Regions from separate parts of the Streptomyces sp. NBC_00316 genome, predicted to be linked through region 2. Evidence: riboswitches for the same ligand, from Rfam matches in the RefSeq annotation. Region 2 holds a riboswitch; the other holds the start of a gene.

Region 1 (5,388 bases), 5.2 Mb from region 2:
TCGGGGCAGGTCGGCCGGGGTGATGCCGCCGATGGCCACGGCGGGGAGTGCGCTGAGCCGGGCGAGGCGGGCGAAGCCGTCATGGCCGAGTGGGTCCGGGGCGTCCGCCTTGGTCCGGGTCGCGTGCAGCGCGCCGATGCCGACGTGGTGGACGCGTGCCGGATCCTCGGCGGCGGCGCGCAGCTGCCCGGGGGTCGCGGCGCTCAGGCCGAGGACCGCGTGCTCACCGATCAGTTCGCGTACCGCGGCCGGCGGCAGATCCGACTGGCCGACGTGGACCCCGGTGACGCGTGCGCCGGCTGCCCGGGCCGCCAGGAACACGTCCACCCGGTCGTTGACGATGAGCGCCACTCGTTCGGGGAGGACGGCGGCCACCTCCAGGACCGTACGCAGGAACTCCCTCCCGGCGGCGTGCTTCTCCCGGATCTGCACGGCGGTGACACCACCGGCCACTGCCTGGGCGACGGTCTCGGCCACGCTCCGGCCGCGGGACGCGCACTGGGCCGCGTCCGTGACCAGATAGACCGACAGATCCACCGGCGCCGCGGTCATGAGAGAGCCGCCCGCTCGGCGAGGTCCGCCGGCTCCAGGGCGGCGAGTGCGTCCAGGAACGCGACAGCGAAACTGCCGGGCCCCGACGCCTCCTTGGCGGCTAGCTCGGCGGCGACCGTGTAGACGGTGACGGCGGCCACCGTCGCGGCGAACCGGTCCTCGTCGACCGCCGCGAAGGCCGTTATCGCCGCCCCCAGTGCGCAGCCGCCGCCCGTCACCCGGGTCAACAGGGCATCCCCGTTGGCGATCCGGGCGCTGCGCACCCCGTCGGTGACGAAGTCGACGGGTCCGGAGACGGCGACCACGCAGCCGGTCGTACGGGCCAGCTCGCGTGCTGATTCCCCGGCGGTCTCGACGCCGTCGGAGGAGTCCACGCCACGGCCGCCGCCGCCCGCACCCGCGAGCGCGAGGATCTCGGACGCGTTGCCCCTGATCACCGTCGGCCGCAGCTCCAGGAGTTCTCGTGCGAGCGCGGTACGCACCGGGAGCGCGCCGACGGCGACCGGGTCGAGCACCCACGGAGTATCCGCCGACCTCGCCGCCCCCGCGGCCTCGACCATGGCGGAGCGCTGCTCCGCGTGCGGGGTTCCGAGATTGACCAGGACACCAGAGGCGATCCGCGCGAACGGGCCGGCTTCTTCCGGAATGTCGACCATGGCGGGTGAAGCGCCCAGCGCCAGCAGGACGTTGGCGGTGAACCCGGTGACCACCGAGTTGGTCAGGCACTGCACCAGGGGGGATGTCGACCGCACGCGGGCGAGGGACTGCTGCGCGAAACCGGTGGGATCGGCGAATGGCGGGGGTATCGGGGGCATGCGAGGTGGCTCCGTGGGGAGAAGGGGATGTCGTTCGGGCGCCGAGGGCCGACGGCCGGGGCGTGTCAGTCCCGCGGGCGGTGGCGCAGCCGCAGCGGCGCGTACACGGCGAGCGCCACGAGGAACGCCACGTAGTACGAGAGGTCGGCGCCGTGCAGGGCGGCGGCCACCGGTCCCACGTACAGGGTCGTGTCCATGAACGGCACGGCCGCGGCGAAGGCGGCGACGAACGCCAGCAAGGGCGGCCAACCGGACTGCGGCCGGGCGGTCTCGGCAGCCAGGTCGATCGCGGCGCCGTCCCGCGCCCGGGCCCGTGCGTGCCAGTCGACGACGACGATCGCCACGAAACCGGGGATCCAGTAACCGACGAACAGCAGCACGTTCTGGAAGCGGGCGGTCGTGTCGGCCGCGTGCATCCACAGCACCAGAGGAAAGCCGAGCGCGGCGGCGAGCGCGGCGGCCGCCGGGCGCGGCAGACGCACTCCGACGGTCTGCAGTGCCAGGGAACCGCTGTAATCGTTCATGGCGTTGCTGCAGAGGGCCGCCAGCGCCACGGCGAGCAGCCCGAACGCGCCCAGCACCCCACCCCCCAGCAGCTCGTCCACGCCCGCGGCGGTCTGGTCGGTCAGCACCGACGCCCCCCACAGGCCGAGGGTCTGGACCGCCACGAAGGACACCACGAGACCGAGCAGCGTGTACCAGAACATGCGCGGGCGCGAGGTGGTGCGGGGCAGGTAGCGGCTGAAGTCGCTGGCGTACGGAGCCCAGGAGAGGGCCAGGCTCAGCGCGATGGTGCTGGTCAGAACGAACGCGCCGACCTGGTCGGCGCCGTGCGCGGTGCCGGTGCCGGCTGGGTGGACACCGTCGAGCAGCCGCCAGGCGATCAGGGCGAACGCGGCGGCGAGCACGAAGGTCATGACGATCTGCAGCCGGTGGATGGCCTCGTAGCCGAGAACGCCGAGGGCACCCTGGGCCACCATCATGACCAGGACACCCAGCCAGAACGGCCAGCCGCACAACCGGGCCAGCGCGTCCCCGCCGAACAGTCCGATCAGCGCGTCCCAGGCGACCGAGGACAGCCACTGCAGGATGCCCGGCACGGCCACGGCCCGGCCGAACGCGAGCCGGGCCAGCGGCAGTTGCCCGGCACCGGTCCGGCTTCCCCAGGTACCCAGGTAGGCGGTGGGCACCGCGCCGAGCACGGTGCCCAGCACGACGGCGGCGAGCGCGGTGGCGAAGTCCAGGCCGAGGGCGATGCCGACGGTGCCGGTGAACAAGCCGGTCATGGTCAGATTGGGCGCGAACCATACGGTGAACAGGCGCCCGGGACCGCCGTAACGGTTGCTCTCGGGGACCGGCTCGATGCCGTGCGCCTCGACGCGGAGGTCGCCGGGGGCGGCGGGCATCCGTCCGTCGAAGACGGTCTGCCGGCCGTCGGCGGCCGACCCGCCGGAAACATGCGTCAATGGCATGGAAGACATCCCTCCGCCAGTGCGAACTGGTTCAGGTTCGACGGGTGTGATCTCAGCCCTCGCATAGGGCACCCCGTGTCCGGTACGACGGACAGACTAACCCGATCCCGTGGAACACCTGCACGGAGGGCCGCGGGGCACCCACTCGGTCGGTCGGTCCGTGGTGTGGAGGCGCGGTCCGCGTTACGGGGGCCTCTGTTCGCGCGTCACATCGCCGGATCCGGCGCTCCGGCAGGAGGGAGATGCTGCTCGGCCCATATGGTCTTGCCGGCGCGGTCGTAGCGGGCGCCCCAACGGGAGGCGAGCTGGGCCACCAGGAACAGGCCGCGGCCGCCCTCGTCGCTGGAGCGCGCGCGGCGCAGATGCGGGGCGCTGAGGCTGCCGTCGGAGACTTCGCAGATGAGGGCTGCGGCGTGGATGAGACGCAGGGAAATGGGGCCGTGCGCGTACCGGATGGCGTTGGTGACCAGTTCGCTGACCATCAGTTCGGTGGTGAAGGCGAGCGGCTCCAAGCCCCAGGTGGCAAGCTGACGGGTGGTGAGGGCGCGGGCGTGGGCGACCTGTGCGGGGTCGCCCGGAAGCTCCCAGGAGACGACCCGGTCTGCACCCAGGACGCGGGTGCGGGCGAGGAGCAGGACAGCGTCATCGGATCGGTGCTCCGTGACCAGGGCGGCCACCACGGCATCGCAGAGCTCCTCGAGCGGTCGGGTGGGGCCGGTCATGGCGCGGGACAGTCTGTCGAGCCCGGCGTCGACGCCCCAGCCCGGTGCTTCGATGAGGCCGTCCGTGTAGAGCGCCAGGACAGAGCCCTCCGCGACGCGGCGTTCAGCGGTTTCGAAGGGCAGCCCGCCCTTCCCCAGCGGCGGGCCGGGCGGGATGTCGTCGAGGACCTCCACCGCGCCATCGGCCTGCAACAGGACGGGTGGGGGATGCCCGGCGCGCGCAGCGGTGCAGATGCGGGAGATGGGGTCGTAGACGGCGTACAGGCAGGTGGCGCCCTCGCAGTCGGGATCCTCCTGGGCGAGACGGATCACGAGATCGTCCAGCTGGGTCAGGACCTCGTCGGGAGGGAGGTCGAGGTCGGTGAGTGTGTGGACAGCGGTGCGCAGCCGTCCCATGAGGGCCGCCGCGTGCAGGCCGTGGCCGGTGACGTCTCCGACGACCAGGGCGAGGCGGGCTCCCGACAGGGGCAGGACGTCGAACCAGTCCCCGCCCGCTCCGGCGTGGGCGGCGGCGGGCAGATACCGGTGGCCGGTCTCGACGGCGGGGTAGTCGGGCAGATCGCGCGGCAGAAGGCTGTGCTGCAAGGCCAGGGCGGTGTTGTGCTCGCGGGTGTAGCGGCGGGCGTTGTCGATGCATACGGCGGCGCGGGACGAGAAGTCCTCGGCGAGGCACAGGTCTCCTTCGTCGTACGGCCGAGGATCCTGGTGGCGGCCGAGGGTGGCGACACCCAGCGTGATCCCGCGGGCTCGCAGCGGCACCGCCATGTACGAATGGAAATGGAACTCGCGGATCTTCCCGGCCCGCTGGGCGTCGTGGGCGAACCACTCGTCTGCGTCGAGTTTCTGCACCAGAACCGACTGCCCGGTGGCCAGACTCCGCACCTGTGGCGTGCCCGGGTGGAACGCCACTGTCTCGCCCACCGTGAACACGGCCTCCGGGGCGTGCTCGTGTATGGAACGGAGTCCCGACCGGCGGACCGGCATCTGTGCGGCCACCGGCCCGGGGAGCGGTTCCTCGCCCCGCACCGTTGCCTCGAGCAGGTCGACGGTGACGAAGTCCGCGAGTCCGGGAACGGCCGCGTCGGCCAGTTCCTGCGCCGTGCGCATCACGTCCAGCGTGGTGCCGATGCGCACGGCGGACTCGGTCAGCAGCGCCAGCCGCTGCTGGGCCTGATAGCCGTCGCTGACGTCGACGTACGTCTGGCACATCCCCAGGACCCGGCCGGCCGGGTCGGTCAGCCGGAACGAGGAGGCGGAAAACACGTGCTCGTAGTCCGGATCGGACGCCAGGCAGCTGTGCACCTGGAAGTCGATCACCGGTTCGCCGGTGTCCCGCACCCTGCTCAGGGCCTGGTCGATCGTCGGGGCCGACTCCGGTGAGTGATCGCCGATGCGGCGGCCGATGAGCCGCTCGGCGGGCAGGGTCGTTGCGCGCTCCGTCGCCGCGTTCACCCACAGGTACCGCAGCTCGGTGTCCATGACGGTCACCGGAATCGGGGACTGGCTGAAGAGCGCCTCCAGGATCGCGCGATCGACCTCCTCCCGTTCCACCTCTCGGGCGTCGGCGGCACGGACGAACCAGCCGGCCTGGCCGGCCCTGCTGAGCAGCGGCCGTACGCGCACCGCCACCGACACCTCGTGCCCGTCGCGGTGCCGCATGCCCAGTACGCCGTTCCAGCTCTGCCCGGCCGAATGCCGTTCCTGGGCGGCCACCGCCGCTTCCCGGTGCTCCCGGGTGGTCAGCAGATCCACCGCCGGCATCCCACAGACGTCTTCCGCGGGGTATCCGAGAAGTGTTTCCGCCTGTCGGCTCCACAGGGAGACCGT
Region 2 (5,388 bases):
ACGGCGAGGATGCGTTCTTTCAGGGCCGACGGCAAAGTCGCGTTGCTGAGCTGCGGAAACCGTTCCAACTGCTTGACGCTGGTGAGCGGCATGACCTCGGGGATGACAGGCGTGTCGCAACCCGCCGCAACCATCCGGTCACGCATACGCAAATAGTCCTCAGGATCGAAGAACATCTGCGTGATCGCATAGTCGGCACCGGCGCGGCACTTGTCCACGAAATGCCGGATGTCGGCGTCCCAGTCGGTCGAGCGCGGATGCATCTCGGGAAATGCCGCGACGCCGACACAGAAATCGCCGGATTCCTTGATGAGCCGGACGAGATCGGCGGCGTACCGCACGCCCTGCGGGTGCTTGACCCACTCGCCCATCGGGTCGCCCGGCGGGTCGCCGCGCACGGCGAGGATGTTCCTGATTCCGGCGTCGGCGTACTGCCCGATCATGTTGCGCAGCTCGGCGACGGAGTGATTGACGGCCGTGAGGTGCGCGACCGGGGTGAGGGTGGAATCGGCGGCGATCTGCTCGGTGGCCCGCACCGTTCCCGCCCGCGTCGAGCCACCGGCCCCGTACGTCACGGAGACGAAGCTCGGACGCACCGCCTCGACACGGCGCAGCGCATTCCAGAGATTGCGCTCGCCCTTCTCGGTCTTGGGAGCCCAGAACTCGAACGAATACGAAGTTTTGCCGGTCGCGAGCAGCTCACGCACCGTGCGTGCGTGATCCGTCCTGGTAGAGGGAGTGCCAAGAGCCATACTGCAGGTTAACCAGGGCTCGCCGCTCCCCCAACCAGAGCAGCGGCAATTGCCCGAATTGACTGGTCGGGTGTCCATCCCTCGGACAGTCTTCCGATGTTCGTCGGATGAACTGCAATTTTCCCGACGTGTCCGTCAGACGTCGGCGCGCGCCCTGATCCGCTTCGCGAGCTCGGCGGTGGCCGCCGCCGGATCGTCGGCCTCGGTGATCGCACGTACGACGACGACCCGGCGCGCTCCCGCGTCCAGCACCTCGTCGAGGTTGCCCGCGTCGATCCCTCCGATGGCGAACCACGGGCGCGGCTGCGCGAGCGAGGCCGCGTACCGCACGAGGCCGAGGCCGGGGGCGTGCCGGCCGGGCTTGGTCGGGGTGGGCCAGCAGGGCCCGGTGCAGAAGTAGTCCACGCCGGGCTCGGCGACGGCCGCGTCGACCTCGGACTCGGCGTGCGTGGAGCGGCCGATCACCACGTCCTCGCCGAGGATGGCGCGGGCGGCCGGCACCGGCAGGTCACCCTGGCCGAGGTGGAGCACATCGGAACCGATGGCATGGGCGACATCGGCCCGGTCGTTCACCGCGAGGAGCTTGCCGTGGCGCCGGCAGGCGTCGGCGAGGACCGCCAGGTGCTCGAGTTCCTCGGCCGCTTCCATGCCCTTGTCGCGCAGTTGGACGACGTCCACCCCGGAGGAGAGCACGGCGTCGAGGAACGCGGGGAGGTCGCCCTGGCGCCTGCGGGCGTCCGTGCACAGATAGAGCCGGGCGTCGGACAGCAGCGCGCGAGGCGTGGACATGGTGAGGTTCCCCCTTGGGTGCGGCGATACGGGATACGGCGGTGCGGCTCGACGCCCCCGGAGCCCCGCCACGGGTGCAGCGCCACGTCGTCATGCGGCGGTACGGGCCGGGCCGCTCGGAACGGCCCGGGCCCGTACCCCGCGTGCGGTTGTCCCGGTCAGACGGCGAGCGCCTGGGCGCGGCGCTTCACCTCCGTGCCGCGATTCTCGCTCAGCGCCTGCGCGGGGGTACCGGGGAGGGTGGGGTCGGGGGTGAAGAGCCACTCAAGCATCTCTTCGTCGGTGTAGCCGTCGTCCCTCAGGAGCGTCAGGGTGCCGGAGAGGCCCTTGACCACCTTGTTGCCGTCGATGAAGGCAGCAGGCACCTGGAGTGCCCGGTTCTCACCACGGCGTACGGCGATGAGCTGGCCCTCCTTGACCAGCTGCCGTACGCGCGTCACCTCGACATCGAGCATTTCCGCGATGTCGGGGAGGTGGAGCCAGGCGGGGACGAGAGCATCGATCTTTGCGTCAATCTCGGTCACGGGGACAAGCGTGCCATCCCGGACCGACAGTCGGTACCCGGACCCGACCGGACGGGGGTCACCCCAGCGCCCTCAAGGCCCCCGGAGCCCCTGGGGAAGCGCCGTCACGCGGCGTCCGCCCTGGCCGACTTCAGGGGTACGGCGGGGTCGGCCGCCCGCACCTGATCCAGCCGCGCCCCCGCCTCGATGAGTCTGCGCCCCTGGGCCAGGTCGCGCGGCCGCCCGACGGCGAGGACGGCGACCAGCGCGCCGTCCCGCAGCCAGCACACGGTCCAGGCCGCGTCCGCCGGGTCGCCGCGCCACAGCAGGGTGTCCGCGTCCCCGTGATGCCCCGCGTACTGCACGAACCGGTCGAACTGCTCGGACCAGAAGTACGGCACGGGGTCGTACGTCAGGGGCTGCGCCCCGTCCGTGCCGGCGCCGATGATGTTGGCGGCGGCGGTCCGCGGCCCCTGGAGGGCGTTGTCCCAGTGGTGGACGAGAAGCCGTGTGCCGTACCGCGCGGAGGGGAAGGACGCGCAGTCGCCGACCGCGTACACATCCGGCAGCGAGGTGCGCAGCGCGTCGTCGGCGGTCACCGACCCGTCCGGGCCGAGCGCGATGCCGGAGCCGGCCAGCCAGCCGGTGGCGGGCCGGGCACCGATCCCGACGACCACCGCTCCGGCGGCGAGCGTGCGCCCGTCGGCGAGGACCACGCTGCCGTGCTCGATCCGCGCCACCGGCGTGCCCGTGAGGAGTTCGGCACCGCTCTGCGCGTACCAGCGGGCCATCGGGGCGGCGACCTCGGCGGGCAGAACGCCTGCCAGCGGCCGGTCGGCGGCCTCGACGACGGTGACCTCGCAGCCCGCGGCGCGCGCCGCGGTGGCGAACTCCGCGCCGATCCAGCCCGCGCCGACGACCACGACGGTGTGCTGCTCGTCGAGTACCGGCCGCAGCCGTGCGGCGTCGTCGAGGGTGCGCAGCAGATGGACGCCGGGCACGCCCTCGGAGCCGGGCAGTACCACCGGCTCGGCGCCGGAGGCGACGACCAGGACGTCGTACGGAACGGGTCCGGCCAAGGTGTCCAGTTCGTGCGCGCCGGGCCGCAGACCGGTCACGTCGCGGCCCAGTTGCAGGTCGATGTCCAGCGCTTCGAAGTCGATGTCGAAGGCGGAGCCCTCGGCGTTGCCGAGCAGTACGGCCTTGGACAGCGGTGGCCGGTCGTACGGCTGGTGGGGTTCGGCGCCGATGAGGGTGACCGGGCCGGTGAAGCCCTGTTCCCGCAGGGCGACCGCGGTCTGCACGCCGGCCATGCCCGCGCCGACGATGACGACGCGGCGCTCTGTCCGCCGGCCCGGCTGCTCTGTCTGCTGCTCGCTCACCTGCCCAGCTTATGCACCTGACGGTTTGTCAGACAGACAGCTCCTCGACCACGCTCGCACCGCAGCCCTCCTGCGACTCCCATTCCCAGCGCTCGTCCAGCCGCACCCGGCCGTCCGCCAGATCGACGACGGTGGAGACGCAGTGTCCGGAGGAGGTCGTTCCGTCCTGCTTCAACTGGACGTACCGGAAGTCGAGCCGGTCGCCGGAGCGCGTGCCGACGAGATGTCCCCGGACCACGTCGCCGCCCGCGTACTCGGCCCAGATCCGGCCGTCCTCCTCGTGGTACGTGAAGCGGGTACGGGTGCCGACCTGACCCGGCGCCTGGTCGGCGACGGGTGAGAGGACGAGTCCGTCGAGCGAACGGGCCACGGTGACTGCTCCCTTACCGGGCGTGGGGAACGGGGTCTAGGGTGGCCACCGTAAGACACTCGCGGGAGTCCGGACGCACCGGGCTGAGAGGGAGGCTGGGCGGCCTCCGACCGTACGAACCTGATCCGGGTCATGCCGGCGAAGGGAGGGGCTGGACGCCCATGCATTCCCCCGGGAACACCCCAGCACCAGGATCCGACGTCCTCGTCATCGGGGGCGGGATCATCGGTCTGGTGACCGCCTGGCGGGCGGCGCAGCGCGGCCTGCGCACCACGGTCGCCGACCCCGACCCGGGTGGCGGGGCCGCCCGGGTGGCGGCCGGAATGCTCGCCGCCGTCACCGAACTCCACTACGGCGAGCAGATGCTGCTCGGCCTCAATGTCGCCTCCGCCGCACGCTATCCGGCCTTCGCCGCCGAGCTGGAGGCGGCGAGCGGCCAGGACATCGGCTTCCGGGCCTGCGGCACCCTCGCGGTCGCCCTGGACTCCGACGACCGCGCCCATCTGCGGGAACTGCATGCGCTGCACCTCCGTTCGGGGCTGGAGTCGCAGTGGCTCACCGGCCGTGAGTGCCGCCGCCTGGAACCGATGCTGGCGCCGGGGGTACGCGGCGGTCTGCGGGTCGACGGCGACCACCAGGTCGACCCCCGCCGGCTGGCCGCCGCCCTGCTGACGGCCTGTGAGCGGGCCGGGGTCGTCGTCCACCGCGACCGGGCGGAACGCCTCACGGTGGAACGGGACCGGGCAACCGGGGCCGTGCTGGCAGGCGGTACGGAGCTCACCGCCGACCAGGTCGTGCTCGCCGCGGGCAGCCTCAGCGGGCGGCTGGCGGGGCTGCCGGACGAGGTCACGCCGCCCGTCCGGCCGGTGAAGGGGCAGGTGCTGCGGCTGACCGTGCCCGCCGCGTACGCACCGTTCCTCACCCGGACCGTGCGGGCCGTGGTCCGCGGCAGCCACGTCTATCTCGTACCGCGCGAGAACGGCGAGCTGGTGGTCGGCGCCACCAGTGAGGAGATGGGCTGGGACACCACCGTCACGGCGGGCGGTGTGTACGAGCTGCTTCGCGACGCCCATGAGCTGGTGCCCGGGATCACCGAACTGCCGCTCACCGAGACCCGGGCCGGCCTGCGCCCCGCCTCCCCCGACAATGCTCCGCTGCTCGGCCCCACCGCCCTGCCCGGTCTGCATCTCGCCACCGGCCACCACCGCAACGGGGTGCTGCTCACCCCCGTCACCGGCGACGCCATGGCCGAGCTGCTGACCACCGGCGAGCTGCCCCGCGTGGCCCGCCCCTTCGCTCCCGGGCGGTTCGCGCCCGCCCCCGTACCGTCGCCCGCCGCGCCGTCCGCCTCCGCCTCCGCACGTCAGGAGCAGCCCGCATGACCGAGTCCGTAGCGCTCTGCGTGTCCGTCAACGGCGATCCCCGCTCGATCGCCGCGGGCACCACGCTGGAAACCCTCGTCTCGACCCTCACCACGGCGCACTCCGGCATCGCGGCCGCCGTCAACGAGGCCGTGGTTCCGCGCAGCCGGTGGGCCACCGCCGCGCTCGCCGACGGCGACCGGATCGAAGTCCTCACCGCGGTCCAGGGAG

The links. A riboswitch is a leader RNA that binds a small molecule or an ion and turns the genes downstream of it on or off. The one in region 2 is predicted to bind thiamine pyrophosphate.
Region 1: it holds a riboswitch for thiamine pyrophosphate, as region 2 does, so the genes downstream of both, OG878_RS05550 (purine-cytosine permease family protein) here and thiO (glycine oxidase ThiO) in region 2, are expected to answer to the same signal.

What each region holds. Positions count from the first base shown of each region.
Region 1 is NZ_CP108023.1:1,215,839-1,221,226, reverse strand. Features, by position in the region: gene thiE (thiamine phosphate synthase) at 1-552, opposite strand, end outside; gene thiM (hydroxyethylthiazole kinase) at 549-1,367, opposite strand; gene OG878_RS05550 (purine-cytosine permease family protein) at 1,433-2,839, opposite strand; TPP riboswitch at 2,831-2,925, opposite strand; gene OG878_RS05545 (SpoIIE family protein phosphatase) at 3,046-5,388, opposite strand, start outside.
Region 2 is NZ_CP108023.1:6,454,767-6,460,154, reverse strand. Features, by position in the region: gene metF (methylenetetrahydrofolate reductase [NAD(P)H]) at 1-752, opposite strand, end outside; gene thiE (thiamine phosphate synthase) at 888-1,541, opposite strand; gene OG878_RS28705 (Rv2175c family DNA-binding protein) at 1,700-2,065, opposite strand; gene OG878_RS28700 (NAD(P)/FAD-dependent oxidoreductase) at 2,170-3,357, opposite strand; gene OG878_RS28695 (hypothetical protein) at 3,455-3,796, opposite strand; TPP riboswitch at 3,848-3,960, shown strand; gene thiO (glycine oxidase ThiO) at 3,958-5,178, shown strand; gene thiS (sulfur carrier protein ThiS) at 5,175-5,388, shown strand, end outside.